Regions from separate parts of the Tumidithrix helvetica PCC 7403 genome, predicted to be linked through region 3. Evidence: riboswitches for the same ligand, from Rfam matches in the RefSeq annotation. Region 3 holds a riboswitch; each other region holds the start of a gene.
The links. A riboswitch is a leader RNA that binds a small molecule or an ion and turns the genes downstream of it on or off. The one in region 3 is predicted to bind cobalamin.
Positions count from the first base shown of each region.

Region 1: another riboswitch for cobalamin. It lies ahead of ACP2WE_RS19840 (HupE/UreJ family protein); the one in region 3 lies ahead of ACP2WE_RS06745 (hypothetical protein).
Region 2: another riboswitch for cobalamin. It lies ahead of cobG (precorrin-3B synthase); the one in region 3 lies ahead of ACP2WE_RS06745 (hypothetical protein).

Region 1 is NZ_CBDDRA010000025.1:5,585-10,615, reverse strand. Features, by position in the region: gene ACP2WE_RS19850 (peptidylprolyl isomerase) at 1-1,079, shown strand, start outside; gene ACP2WE_RS19845 (PhoH family protein) at 1,090-2,037, shown strand; cobalamin riboswitch at 2,146-2,291, shown strand; gene ACP2WE_RS19840 (HupE/UreJ family protein) at 2,315-3,013, shown strand; gene ACP2WE_RS19835 (tetratricopeptide repeat protein) at 3,155-4,717, opposite strand.
Region 2 is NZ_CBDDRA010000004.1:32,626-37,656, reverse strand. Features, by position in the region: gene rpsG (30S ribosomal protein S7) at 1-284, opposite strand, end outside; gene rpsL (30S ribosomal protein S12) at 404-811, opposite strand; gene tpiA (triose-phosphate isomerase) at 972-1,727, opposite strand; gene ACP2WE_RS05045 (glycosyltransferase) at 1,931-3,433, shown strand; adenosylcobalamin-variant (AdoCbl-variant) riboswitch at 3,560-3,631, shown strand; gene cobG (precorrin-3B synthase) at 3,694-5,031, shown strand, end outside.
Region 3 is NZ_CBDDRA010000005.1:176,830-181,860, forward strand. Features, by position in the region: gene ACP2WE_RS06725 (L-threonylcarbamoyladenylate synthase) at 1-86, shown strand, start outside; gene ACP2WE_RS06730 (TFIIB-type zinc ribbon-containing protein) at 315-923, shown strand; gene ACP2WE_RS06735 (DUF362 domain-containing protein) at 944-1,744, opposite strand; gene ACP2WE_RS06740 (methyltransferase domain-containing protein) at 1,838-2,707, opposite strand; gene ACP2WE_RS06745 (hypothetical protein) at 2,785-3,246, opposite strand; cobalamin riboswitch at 3,321-3,530, opposite strand; gene ACP2WE_RS06750 (DUF4327 family protein) at 3,866-4,087, shown strand; gene ACP2WE_RS06755 (SPFH domain-containing protein) at 4,179-5,031, opposite strand, start outside.

The sequences.
Region 1 (5,031 bases), on a different contig from region 3:
CAAATTGGTCGCAGGTCGCAATTGCGATCGCTGTGACAGTTTTGATAGCAATTGGGTGCGTGGTTTATCCTCAGCCTAGTTTTGCGGCTTTACCCAATAAAAGTGCGATCAAAGATGCAAGCGTTTTGCTACGAAATGCCTTACCCGTTGACAATTCGATCGTGCGGGAGATTCAGCTTAAATTAGAGGGTATGCCCCGCCAAGCCAATCTCAAACGCTGGAAAGGTCTAAGCAAAGATGTAGATAGTATTCTGTTAAGCGTGTCGCAAAAACGCGACCAGATTTTGGCAAGTGTTACCCCAGCCGCGAAACAATCGGCGGAAGAAAGCCTTGCCAGTCTTGGCAATGTGCTTGTTCCCCTGCAAGAAGCGATCGCCACCAAAGACAGAAACAACATCAAACCCCTAAGCGAAAAAGCGCTGGAATATGTGGGAACGATTGAGAGCCAAATGGTTCAGGCATTTCCCTTTGAAGTTCCCGCAAAATATTCAGGATTGCCCCAGCTTAAGGGCCGAGCGATCGTCGAAATGGAAACAGAGAAAGGGAATTTCACGATGACCTTGGATGGCTTTAGTGCCCCTGTCAATGCAGGTCAATTTGTCGATTTGGTTCAACGGGGCTTTTACAACGGTTTAACCTTTAATCGGGCTGATGACAACTTCTTCTTGCAAGCTGGCGATCCTGCGGGTGAGGCAGATGGCTTTGTGGATTCCGCAACAGGTAAAGTTCGCACTGTGCCCCTAGAAATTCGCGTGGTGAATAAAAAAGATCCAGTCTACGAACATACCTTTGATGAACTCGGCATGGTTGGCACGTTACCCGTACTGCCGTTTTCTGCCTATGGCACCGTGGCAATGGCTCACCCTGGTACCGATCCTAATGGCGGTTCCTCGCAGTTTTTCCTGTATTTGTTTGAGTCCGATCTGACCCCTGCAGGTTTAAATTTGATCGACGGCAACTACACGGCTTTTGGATATGTCACCACAGGCGAAGAAGTTTTGCGTAAACTAAAGTTAGGAGACAAAATTCTTTCTGCTCGCGTTATTAGCGGGTTAGAAAACCTCGTTACCAGCAAGTAATTTATAACCCATGGGTGAATCCCAAACTTTCAGTCTACCTAGTCCCAGTAGTGCCATACGTTTGGCAGGGACTAGGGGAGAAAACCTTAAATTAATTGCCCTTGAGACAGGCACAAAATTGGTTCTGCGCGGACAAGATTTACTGATCGAGGGTACTGAACCGCAGATTTCCCTCTGTTTGCAAATTGTTCGCGCCCTCAAGCAACTCTGGTCGCAAGATCGAGCGATCGCTTCGGTCGATATTTTGGCAGCCAAACAAGCTGTGGAAGAACAACGGGCGGAATCATGGAGCGATCGACCAGCGATTACAAGGAACCATCGAGGTGGACAGATTCAGCCACGCACGCTCAAGCAGCAGCAATACGTGCAGGACATGGAAAACCACGATCTGATCTTTGGGATTGGTCCTGCGGGGACTGGCAAAACCTTTCTGGCAGCGGTGGCAGCCGTCAAGGCATTGCAAAATCAGGAGTTTGAGCGTCTGATTTTAACCCGTCCTGCCGTGGAGGCAGGCGAAAAGCTAGGCTTTTTACCTGGCGATCTGCAACAAAAAGTAGATCCTTATTTGCGCCCTCTCTATGACGCTTTGTACGAGTTGATGGATCCAGAAAAAATCCCCAGCTTGATCGAGCGTGGTGTGATTGAGGTTGCTCCACTCGCCTATATGCGAGGTCGCACGTTAAACAATGCCTTCATCATCGTGGATGAAGCACAAAACACCACGATCTCCCAGATGAAGATGGTGCTGACGCGTCTGGGATTTAACTCTCGCATGGTGGTGACAGGAGATGTCACCCAAATTGACTTGCCCCATCATCAAAAATCTGGGCTCAAAATGGCGCAAAAGATCTTAGAAGGGGTTGAGGGTATTGCCTTTAGTCACTTTACTAAGTCTGATGTTGTGCGCCATCCACTCGTGCAAAAAATTGTTGCTGCCTACGAGCTAGCCGAACACTAGCTTGCAAACTACTTCCGAGCCTTGTTTTTGGGGAAAAGTATTAAGCTGTCACAGTTGCCATAATAAGAATTGCGTAGGCAGGATTGGGCACTTTCAAGCGTGATATCTTTATTAGGCTATAAAATCGGTTCTGTCGGAATTTGACCGTCAGAGTTAACGGGGAAAGCTTGGTGTAAGTCCAACACTGTCCCGCAACTGTAATGAGATCGCAAAAATCTCTGAGTCAGGATGCCCGCCGACGATCTTGCTCATTCCTAATATCTGCGAGGCACAGAAAATGAATAAATTTAAAAATTCTCGGTTTCTTCCTTTTAATAAGGTTGTCTATAAGGCAGTCTGTTTAGCTGCATTGTTTGGTGTTTTGTTGTTGTCAGCCACACCAGCTTTTGCTCACCATGCCATGGATGGAAAAATGGCATCTAACTTCTTTGAAGGTTTTGTATCTGGTATAGCGCACCCCTTGATTGGACCCGACCATTTTGCATTTCTTGTGGCAGTTGGCTTGCTTGCTGCTATTAAGCGACAGGGACTGATGATTCCGATTTCGTTTGTATTATCTGCGATGCTTGGTACTGGGGCACATCTAGCAGGCATAAATCTTCCAGGAGTTGAGCTATTTGTTTCTGGATCGATCTTGCTATTCGGTATTTTGTTGATTGAGAAGGATAGATTTAATACTTTTGTCGTTGCAGGGCTTTCAGCGCTTGCTGGCATATTTCATGGTTATGCGTATGGCGAATCCATTTTTGGCGCAGAAACTACTCCTCTAATTGCTTATCTGATTGGATTTACAATTGTGCAACTGGTGGTGTCACTCCTTGCATTTTGGATTGGTAAGGCAACCATCCTCAAGCAAAAAGCCGAACAGCAATCCCCCATACAGTTGCGTTCTGCCGGTCTAGTGATTTCTGGTATTGGTCTAGCTTTCTTCGCTTCCCAAGTTATTGCCGTTCTATTTCCAATTTCCAAAATCTAATCAATTCATCTAACTGCTTTTTAGGCGGTTAGATCTCCAGCAACCATTGAAAATGGCGGAGAGTCTGGAAGGACAGTTGTAGTAACAATTCATGAATTGTCTCTACAACTGTCTTTCTTAGTTTGAGATGAATCTATTGCTTTAGGTGATGCCCTGCAAAGCCTGTAATGCTTGGCGGGTACGCTTTACCCACTCTGTATTATTGTCAGCCTCGTAGAGCCTCAGTGCCTCTTGATAAGAGCGAATGGCGCTACTAATATCGCCTTGCATTGTGTATAAAGCCCCTAAACCAAAATGTGCCCTAGCGTAACTGGGGTTCAGAGAAATCGCTTTGTTGTAAGCGTCTAAAGATTCTCGCATTTTGCCTTGATCGGCAAGGGCTAAACCAAGACTCGCGTAGTCAACCCATAACTCTTCTTTGCCATAGACGATCGCACGGGTAAAAGCCTCAACAGCACCAGCACTATCTCCTTGGGTGCGGAGTAAATTACCTAAATTACTGTAGGCAACGTTATTTCTAGGCTCGGCATCGATCGCTTTCCGAAACGCGGCGATCGCATCCACAGGTTTATTTTGATCGGATAAGGCACGACCGAGATTGTTGTAGGCAGCCGCATATCTAGGGCTGAGATTGATGGCTTGCTCGTAGGCAGCGATTGCCCCACTTAGATCGCCTTGACGGCGCAATGCTAAACCCAACCCGTTATAGTTGGCTGCAACTTTAGGGTTTAACTCAATACTGCGCCGAAACACCTCAACTGCCTCAGGTGCTTTTTCTTTTTTAAGCAAGGCAGTGCCTAACGCCGCATACACATCCGCATTTTTGTTGTCTTGCTCGATCGATCGCCTGTAGGAAAGAATGGCTTGATCGGTGTCGCCTTTGGCATCGTAGGCAATCCCAATGTTATAAAAAACATTGGGGAAGCGATTGTTAATTGCGATCGCGCGTTTATATGCCTCTATAGCGCCATCATAGTCTTTGTCTTCATACAGGGCGATACCTAGGGAAAAGTGAGCCGTTGCATACTGGGGTGCAAGCGTAATCGCCTGTCGAAATGCAGTAATTGCCCCCTTGCGATCGCCTTGACGGCGCAAAACAGAGCCCAAACCATTGTGGGCGAGTGCGTACTGTGGGTCTAAGCCTACAGCTTTCTGGAAAGCAGCGACAGCACCATCAAGATTATTGCGTTGTTCTTCAGCCAGACCGAGATTGTAGTAGGTCGAGGCTAAACTCGCATCTGGTTTGCTGAGACGAATGAATGCGTTGTAGGCATTAATCGCCCCCACCATATCGCCTCGTTTATATAGGGCAATGCCCAAACCGTAGTAGGCAGGTGTATAGTTTTTGTCGAGTTCGATCGCCCGTCGATGGGAAGCGATCGCCCCTTCAATGTCCCCTTGTTGCCGCAGCGTTACGCCCAAACCGTAATGGGCAGGAACAAAACCAGGATTTAGTGAAATTGCTTGTCGGTAAAGTGCGACTGCCTCAGTCAGTTTGTTTTGCTCTCTTAGGACATTTGCCTGCTCGACCAGCTTGATCGCAGCATTGGGATTCTGTTCGGGTTTCGTTTCAATGGGTGTGGCAGTTTGCGCGATCTTCTCTGCAAATTGAGGGGCAGCTTGCGATGGGGTACACAAGGGCAGATAACTAACCAGTGAAATAAATCCAACCGTAGAAATCTTAGTAATCGCTTGCTTGATCATAGAATTTTTTTTGGATGTCCTTTTTGCTAGGATTACCGACACACCCATCGTAAACCATTCCCAGAAAACTTTTTCTCATCCATTCAGCTTAATTTTTGCAACCAAATTTGGCTCAAACGCTTTAAATCAAGGCAATTTCTAGCGAAAAAATACAGAAAACTTAATTAGAGGCTTAACATTTAGCACAGAGGCAATTTTCAATTTCAGCAAAATTCAGTATGTCTTTCATACACAAAACTTTGGCTTGGCATTTATCCAGTAAAATGCAAGGGTAAGGTTTCAGAAAGAGCGTTTTTAAAGCTTTCTAAAGGGCA
Region 2 (5,031 bases), on a different contig from region 3:
CGATCGCTGCGAACTTCCATGGGTACTTGATACGTTGCACCACCAACCCGTCTTGCCTTGACTTCCACGAGGGGAGTGGCATTGCGAATAGCGCGATCGAAGACCTCAATCGGAACGCTACCAGTCCGTTCCGCAACAGTATCCAGTGCTTCATAAACGATATGGGTAGCAACAGATAGCTTGCCACGGGTCATAATGCGCCTAATCAGCATATTAACTAAGCGACTGTTATAGACAGAATCAGGTGGGGTGACGCGCTTGGCGACTTTAGTACGACGAGACATTTTACTGAGTGATGAGGTTTAAGTTTGTTGTAATTGAAAATCTTTCACTTTGAGAATATTCGCCACTTGTCATTTGCTTTAACGTATCGACGATGAGCGAATGATAAGCCTTGAATGGACTATCTCTTCTTTCCGGCGGGTGCAGCGGCTTGACCTGGCTTAGGTCGCTTGGCACCATATTTAGAACGTCCTTGCTTGCGATCTTTGACACCCGCTGTATCTAGTGTGCCGCGAATGATGTGGTAGCGCACACCAGGTAGATCTTTTACCCGACCGCCGCGAATCATCACAACCGAGTGCTCTTGCAGGTTATGCCCAATACCAGGAATGTATGCTGTTACTTCAAAACCAGAAGTTAGGCGGACTCTTGCTACTTTTCTCAGGGCAGAGTTGGGCTTTTTGGGGGTGGTGGTGTACACACGCGTACAAACGCCTCTGCGCTGGGGACAGCTCTTGAGGGCAGGAGACTTGGTTTTCTGGTTAGTATTCTGGCGCTCACTACGAATGAGCTGCTGGATAGTGGGCATAAAAGTTTATTGTGCTTGCGGTTTTATAGTGTAAATCAACAGCACATCATCTTAACAAAATATGCTAAATTAAGTCAATTTTTTAACAGCAAATTTTCTTGAGTTAAGTTTTTGTTGGGGTGCTGTATCTGTGGTTAAGCTTGAATATTGCAGGATGGGTTTAGGGACTTTGGTAGTTGACAATGCGAGCAAAGCCCGTGGCATCAAGGCTTGCGCCACCCACTAGCACGCCATCAATTTCAGGTTGTGCCATGATCTCGTCAATATTCTCAGGTTTAACCGAACCACCATACTGAATCGTGACATCAGGATTCGTGAGTTTGCTGCGAATTAGCCCAATCACGCGATTGGCTTCGGCAGTTTCACAGGTGTCACCCGTGCCGATCGCCCAGATTGGCTCATAGGCAATAATCAAATTTTGCTGATCGACTTCTTTCAGTCCATATTCTAACTGAGAAAAAATCCATGCTTCTGTTTCATTAGCATCGCGTTGCTGCTTGCTTTCTCCCACACACAAAATGGGCGTGATACCATGCTTTTGAGCGGCTTTTAACCTTTTGTTTACCGTTTCGTCGGTTTCACCAAAAAACTGACGTCGCTCGCTATGCCCGACGATCGCAAACTTGATCCCCAATTCAACCAGCATGGGGGCGGCAATTTCACCCGTGAATGCGCCACTATCGCCCCAATGCAGGTTCTGTGCGCCGATATGGATGCTAGGTGATGCGCTCGAACTGGCGATCGCTTGCGAAATCGCTAGATCGGTAAATGGGACACAAATAAGGATTTGTTGGTTGGTTACGCTTGCGGCTTTTGCTGTAGCGTTAAGCTGTGCTGGGAATTCAGCAAAAAAGGCTTTTGCTTCAGACTGGGTTTTGTACATTTTCCAGTTGCCAGCAATGACAATCTTACGCAATGCTTGATTACCCCTGAATGTAAATTATAGAAACAGTTAAGTAACTTTTTAGTTTACCGAAAAAGGGTATGTAGCGGTCAGCAATAATGAAGCGATCTCTCGGTTATGTTTTATGAATATCTAGCATGGGATGATATTGAGTTAAACTCAAAACCGCGATCCTACAAAGCCTGTACAAGGTAAATTAAGTAATTTTTAAGTTGATGGACAGGTTTAAAGATAAAATTCAATCGTATTTTGAGCAGATTGCCCCTGATTTAGATTGGTGGAGCGATCGCAATCATTATTACTACGAGGATATCCAAAAGTTACACCAATATTTGGTTCCACAGGGTAGTAAGGTACTTGAGATTGGCTGTGGCACGGGCAGTCTACTCGCTGCCGTTAAGCCTAGCTTGGGTATGGGGATTGACTTTGCCCCATCTGCCATTGCGATCGCACAGGAAAAACATCAAACCAACCCGATTGCATCTCAACCCAAGGACTCTCAGCCCTCTGACTTGCGTTTTTACTGTCTTGATGCCGAGGCTCTTACACCCGAAGATTTAGAATCTGAAAAATTTGATTTTATTCTCCTCGCAGGGGTTCTAGGTTATCTTAACGATATTCAGTCGGTACTCGATCGGCTCCAAGCCTTTTGCCATCCGCGCACGCGGATCGTTCTCGTCTTCCATAACTATCAGTGGGAGGGGCTTTTGCATTTAGCCGAACTGATCGGACAACGACGCCCCCAGCCACCGCAAAATTGGCTATCCCTACATGATGTGCTGAACCTACTGATGGTAACTGGCTATAGTACGGTCAAAATGGGGAAGCGATTCCTCTGCCCAAAGTGGATTCCATTGCTTGCCAACTTTATCAACCGTTATATTTGTCAACTGCCTGTTATTGATAATCTCAGCCTGACGAACTATATTATTGCCCGCCCTACGATTTCCAGTGCTACCGAAGCGATCGCTAATTATTCAGTAAGTGTAGTGATTCCAGCGCGGAATGAGGCAGGAAATATTCAAGCGGCTGTAGAGCGCATGCCAGCTTTAGGGAAACACACAGAAATTATTTTCGTGGAAGGACATTCGCAAGATAATACTTGGGAAGAGATTCAACGGGTTGTTGCAGAGGCTCAAAATAGGCAAGAAGAGCGTGGCGCTGCACAATTCACTTTTAAAAGTATGCAGCAAAAAGGCAAGGGGAAAGCCGATGCTGTGAGATTGGGATTTGCCGAAGCAACGGGCGACATCCTGATGATTCTTGATGCCGATTTAACCGTACAACCAGAGGACTTGTCGCAATTTGTTCAGGTAATTGCTTTGGGTAGAGGCGAATTTATTAATGGTTCTCGTCTTGTTTATCCGCGATCGGGCAAAGCGATGCCTTGGTTAAATACCCTAGCAAACAAGTTTTTTGCGATCGCCTTCTCATATTTGCTGGGACAATCGCTCAAAGATACCCTCTGTGGCACAAAGGTGTTATGGCGCTCTGACTACGAACGCATCGTTGCCAATCGCAGCTATTTTGGGGACTTCGATCCGTTTGGGGACTTTGATTTGCTGTTTGGGGCGGCAAAGCTAGGACTACATATTGTGGAAGTGCCTGTGAGGTATCAGCCTCGTACCTACGGACAATCTAATATTGCCCACTTTAAAGAAGGCTTGGTGCTTTTGCGAATGTGCTTGTATGCCGCTCAAAAAATTAAGTTCATCTAACTACCCGATGAATTTCTGGTTTTCTCCCTATGAAGGCTGAAAAAATTATAACATCACCCAAGATTTCGTTAAGAAAAGTGCCGATCGCAGGCTTTTGGTAGTCAGCTTGTGATAGGTTTCAAAGACTGGGGGACGGGAAAGTTTGGTGTGATTCCGACGCTGTGCCGCAACTGTAAAAGCCAGAATGCCGCTCCCCTAAGTGTTTGACGCTTAATGTTTGAATCTTATTTCCCTGCGTCGCACAGGGAGGAGATAGTTCGTTGTCACATTCTAAACAAATACCCGAATTGCAGATTGATGTAAACGCGAAATTACCAATCTGCCCAGGATTATTTTATGGTTCCGTTGCCAAAGATGGCGTTTTGACGCGCATGCGGATTGTGGGAGGAATTCTTAACCAGCCGCAATGTAAAGCGATCGCCGACCTGACCGATCGCTATGGAGATGGTTGTGTCCAAGTGACCAATCGCGCCAATCTTCAAATTCGAGGAGTTCAAACAGCGATCGCCCCAGAAAGCTTTCACCACTTACAAAACTTGGGCTTAGCGCCTCGCGAGATCGGCATCGACCCCATTCGCAATATGATGGTAAGTCCCACGGCAGGGATCGATCCCCATAGTCGGCTCGATACTCGTCCCTTGGTAAAGGCTTGGGATGACTATTTGCAAACTCACCTCGAATTAGCTAACCTCTCCCCTAAGTTTAGTGTTTGCTTTGATGGTGGGGAATCTGTTTCAGTCCGAAATCTCCGCAATGATATTACCTTCGTCGCTGAGCAAAACCCCGATCGAATCCCGAATCGGAAATCAGGCAATGCTTCAGAGATCTTGTTTCGGCTACATTTGAATGTAGAAGTCGATCGCAGGAGTATGACAAACATCGCGATCGCGCCAGAGCAAACGGTATCCCTGTTAGCCGCCCTCGCTCAAGTGTATCTGGACTATATCGATCTGAAGCGTGAAGCCTATCCCAGCAATCGTAAGCCCCGTCTGCGCCATCTTTTATCCGATTGGGGCGTAGAGCATTATTTGGAACGGGTGCAACAGCTTCTATCTTTTCCTTTAACAAGGAGTGAAGCTTCCCCAGAAGCGATCGCTGACGAATCCTTTGACGAATCCTTCGATCGTCTTGGCAGTCACGCTCAGTCTCAGCCAAACCTGTTTTATTTGGGAATTGCCTTGCCCCTTGGGCGCATCACATCTTCCCAGTTACGCAGCTTAGCAGCGCTAGCGCAAACCTACGGTGGTGGGGAATTGCGGCTAACACCTTGGCAAAATATTCTGATCGCGAATATTCCCAGCGATCGCTTACTGGCTCTGCAAACAGAGATTGCTGACTTGGGACTGCACTGGTCAGCTACGCACCTAGATAGTGGAATGGTTGCCTGTACGGGACGAGGGGGCTGTGCGTCAGCCGCGACCCATACCCAAGACCATGCTCTAGAACTCGTGAAAACTTTAGAGCAACGAGTGAGCCTAGATCGACCGATCGAGATTCATTTTAGTGGCTGTACTAAGTCCTGCGCTCAGTATCGTCACAGTGACATTGCCCTAGTGGGAACTGAGATTGTGAAGGAGGAGCGATCGCTCGAAGCCTAT
Region 3 (5,031 bases):
CCACAGTGGCAGAGTGGACTGACACAGGTTGGCAAATCAGACGGCAGGGCTCGGTCAAGCTTTCTGAAATTATTGGATCGCATTAATTTGGATCGAAATCATTTAGCTGGGCTAGAAGTTGAAAATTCGCTCGATCTAGGTTTTGACAAAACCTTTTGCTAAGACATAGAGTACTCGGAAATTAATTTTTTGAGGCTTCAGAAAGTTCATTTTTGGGTTTCGCCTGTATGATGTCATGCAAAGATTCTTGATTTTGAATCCGCAGTTTTGGAGCATGTCAATTTGTCAAACTTTTGGGAAAACGGAGAACTTTGATGCGATGCCCTAAAGATAAACAGGTTCAACTGGTGGCAAGTCAGCTCAGTCAGGGTCTATCCGTTTGTCATTGTTCGACCTGTGAAGGCAATTGGATCCCCTGTGTCGAGTACGAACAATGGCAGGCACAACAACTGATCGCTCTCCAAGAATCTGTGGAGTTGCCCGTGACAGAACCAGCATTTCTCGATGAATCGCTGAATTTTGCCCCTGCTGCAACGGATGCAAAAGCGGGTTTATGTCCAGAATGTGGGAGTTACTTGGCAAGGACGAAAATAAGTCTTAAACAACCTTTTTATCTAGAGCGTTGTCCAGTTTGTAGCGGAATTTGGTGTGACAAAGGCGAATGGGAAGTTTTAGAAAAGTTAGAGTTAACGACAAAAATTCCACAGCTTTTTTCGAGCCCATGGCAAGCACAAATGCGCGAGAAGGTGCAACTCGAACAGGAACGACAGGCTGTGATTGAAAAATTAGGCATAGAATTAGCACAACGAACTTTCGATCTGGCGGATGCCCTAGAAAAGCATGAGAATGGCAGCTTTGCGATCGCTTACGTGATCCGTCGATTCGATAAAAACTCAGATAAAGACGCCAAGGGCAATGCCTGAGCGATTCCGCTAAATTTCATCTAAATTTCGTCCGCTAAATTTCGCAATTGCGCGATCGCATCCAAATAGCTAGGCATGGGTTCCTCGCCAACCGCACAGGCTTCTCGGTCTACAGAAATTGGATCTTCACCCCAAAACACTTTGCCCAAAGCGATCGCCCTGCCTTTGTCAGGTTTCCAATCAGGACTGAAATATTTGCGATCGCCATCTACAACAGCGCCATCAAACAAATAGCCGAGGCTAAAGTAAACATCCTGCAAAATTAACGGAACCGAAGGACGATGCAATTGCCCTCGCGAATTTGCACTTCTGGCTTTGTAATGCGATCGGGGGAATAGCCCATACAGATTTTTTAAAGAAGCGGAAACCAGCGATTCGCCCTTGAGATGCGTGCGTTTGAGCGCACCGATAGTAATACGGCAGTCAACTTCTTGTAATAGAGCAGGGGCAAACATGCTTTTAAATCGAACGGGTTGGGGCGATCGATTCACATATTCAACAAGGGGTAAGGTGTCCGCATCGAGCAACTGCATTCCATCGTCGAGAAGTTCATCTAAACCATGGCGACGGGCAATCTCAGAGAGGCTGACGGGCGAACATACGCCCTCTACGATTAGAATCTCAGCCTTGGGGCTGGCTAACCTTAACCCTTTTAGAACTGCATCTAAGACCTGCATGCTCACGGTTACGGGCGGCTTGACAGGATAGCCGAGGTTGGGTTTTACCAAAATCCGTTTTGCCGCGATCGCACGGGCTGGCGGTTGATAGATAAACGCATCGGTGTCTGCGATTTGAACTTCAGAATTTCCCTGACCTAGCATTCCCTTGTCTCCGACTTATACCAATTTCCCTTGAATTTGCCACAGATCGGGTTTTGGGTTCCGCGCAGAGCGCGGTCTTTTCAAAAAATGGTATTAGACTTTTACCGAGGCGGGATCGGCTAATTGCCAAAGTTGAATTTCGTAGCAAAGATGTTGCTTGAATAACGATGAAGCGGCTTCACCCTCAGCGACGAGCTTCTTGAAGCGATCGCCAAATAGACGATCGATCAACGCGTATATCGGAGGAACGGCAATCTGGACGAGATTTGACAAATAGTGGATCGTTGACAGACCAAAAATCTGGAAGTTATGCACGCAAATATCGATGGTTGGCGCAATATGAGCCGAAATATCCTCAGACTTAACCAGTTTGAACCCCGCTCGTTCCATTGCAGCCTTTAAGTCGGCTACAACATGGCAGTTTGAGAACATCCCTTCACGGTACTCTGCGTTGGTGCGTAACATATCAGCGAGCAAGACATAGCCACCCTTTACGGCTAAGTGGGCTGCACCCTCTGCAATATCTTTTGCTGACATATATTGACTGCTTTCGCTAAATAGCAACAGATCGTAAGCAGGTGAGGGATTTTTGGCGTGAGAAGTTTCTACAAATTTCTCGAATGTTGACATATGAAAGGGCGCTTCACCGCCCGTGCGAGTGAGAAAACCTTCCTGTTGGGATGGATCTGGAGCTAAGCCTTCGACTTTAAAGCCTTGCTTAAGTAAATAAGCGGCATTCCCACCGATGCCACAGCCGACATCAAGGATGGTGTGAACTCCTTCAGGAATAAAAGCAAGTAAATGATAAGCGTAGGATTCTTGGGCTTTGCGGAGCCCTAAAATTGTCAGATCGTCGAATGAGGTGGGGATTGGTTCCCAATAGCCATAGTGGAGGTACTGAGAACCCGTGATCTCCATATAGTATTGGAGTGCGGCATTTTGATAGCGAGTTACTTTATTCATATAATTTGTGATTCATATAATTTGTGATTTATCTAATTTGTGATAGGGATATTGGTCTAAATCTGAGATCGATCCTTTCAAACTCGTTGAGATGGACTGAACTCAAACTCTTCCCAACGATTGCAAACTTGGTCGTAGCATTCAGACGGAGCGATCGCCATATTTTGCAAGAGAGTAAACTCAGCCTGGCGACCAGCCGCCAATAACATAATTGCTTCTCGGTGCGGATTGTAAGTCTGCACCACTTGCAGAAGCATTTCGATTACATCTGGCTCTAGACTGCCAATGGGAGGATGGTCGGGTATCTGCGTTTGTGAAATAAATTGAATTTGAAATGGAACTAAATCGGTAATTGCTGTGGAAGAATGAATGATTTTGGCATCGACAGTACAATCTACAATTCCTCGACCCGATTGCAGAAAGCCTTTCCAAGCATGGTATCCAATCATCATTAGGTTGGCGTGAATAAATCCACTTTGCCAATAGCCAAAATTTCCTTGCCAGTCACTATCGTTAAAGCGCAATGAACCGCCCCGCACCTATAGATTGGGACAACGAGCTTTTTAAATTTATAAACATCATCTATACCTCGCAGATGAATCATTGTTTTGATGGGTCGATGGCGCGATCGGCGGGCATTCTGACTCAAAAGTTACCAGTGATTAGTTCGCAGTTTTTCGTGAAATTACCAACTCACTGTGTGCTGCTAAATGTTTGCTGGCTACTAAATTTACAGTTGCGGGACAGTACTGGACTCACACCAGGTTTTCCCCGTTACCTCTAGTGGCTGTTTCCCACTAGAACCGACAGTTTCTCAACTTTAACATACGAGAGATTCGGTCAGCGTAACAACCAAAATTTCAGCGATCTTGGCTAAAAATCAAAAAATCCAGATATAGAATTTGCAAAATATGGATTTCAGGTGTAATATGCAAAGCTGGCAACGCAGAATGTTGGCGTTTAGTCCTTTACCAATTTTTAAGCTAAGTTTAAATAGGCAAAGTCGAGATCGGGCAAGTTTGAGACTCTTTGAGTTGATCGAATTGCCCAGATCCTAAGCTGCCAAGAGATTGAATTGCCACAATATTCAGGTTGACGATCTTAAAGTTTCAAAAATCGCACCTGTCTTATAGAACGAATGCAACCTTTACGGAGTTTATGAATACACAAGTAGCTCACCCTATGGTGAAGTTTCAAAACCAAGTGCGATCGCTGGTTAAATCTAAGTTGGTCAAGCCAAGCGATTGCCTATGGCAAATTTCCTTGATTTTTGGGGACGAATGGCAGCACTGGAAACAGGAACTGTCAGAATTTGGTTTTAGTACCCAAGATGCCATCAGCAGCCTATTAGAAGTAGAAGCATGGGATGAAGAAGAGTAAATAGCATTTAGCTAAATACTTTTAGCTATCAGTTGTCAGTTGCAACCTGAATGCTGATAGCTAAGTATTTTCTTGCCATATTTGCACTTAGCTATTTGCCCCAGTCACTGGGTAAACCATCGACGGGCATTGCGTCACTGGGCTCACTAATAATCGACTTCATCCCTTCTAAAGTAGCGGGAATCGTGCGCGGATCCATAAACATGACTTTGCTGCTGTTACTGGCACCGATTGTCGCTCCCATGTCGATGTAGTTTTGGGCAAGCAGGAATTGTAAAGCAGACTGCGCTTGGGGATTTCCCTTGGTCGCTTGAACCAAAACTTGGAGGGCTTGGGCTGTACCCTGCGATCGCAGCACCTGCTCTTGCCGTTGCGCCTCAGCTCTAAGTACGCGAGCTTGCTTTTGACCCTCCGCTTCTAGAATTGCTGCCTTTTGCTGTGCTTCTGCCGCTAAAACCTGAGCATCGGCTAAACCTTTGGCTTTATTGATGGCTGACTCGCGTTCTCCTTCCGATGTGAGAATTGTCGCTCTTTTTTTACGTTCGGCGGTCATTTGAAGTTCCATAGACTCCTGTACTGCCTTAGCGGGTAAAATGTCACGCAATTCTACCCTTGTAACTTTTACACCCCAAGGATCGGTGGCATCATCAAGATCCCGTAAGAGAATCTCATTGATTTGAGAACGCGCAGTAAAGGTTTGATCGAGCTCCAAGCTACCTAACTCAGACCGAATCTGGGTTAGCACAATATTGGTCATGGCTTGACGCAGATTCTCAACACGATAAAAAGCTTTCTCCATATCGACGATGCGCCAGTAAATTACGGCATCAGCCGTAATCGCAACGTTATCTCTGGTAATACATTGTTGGGGAGGAATATCGAGAACTTGTTCTTTGATCGAGCCTTTGTATGCGATCGTATCGACAATGGGGACGATAAAATTT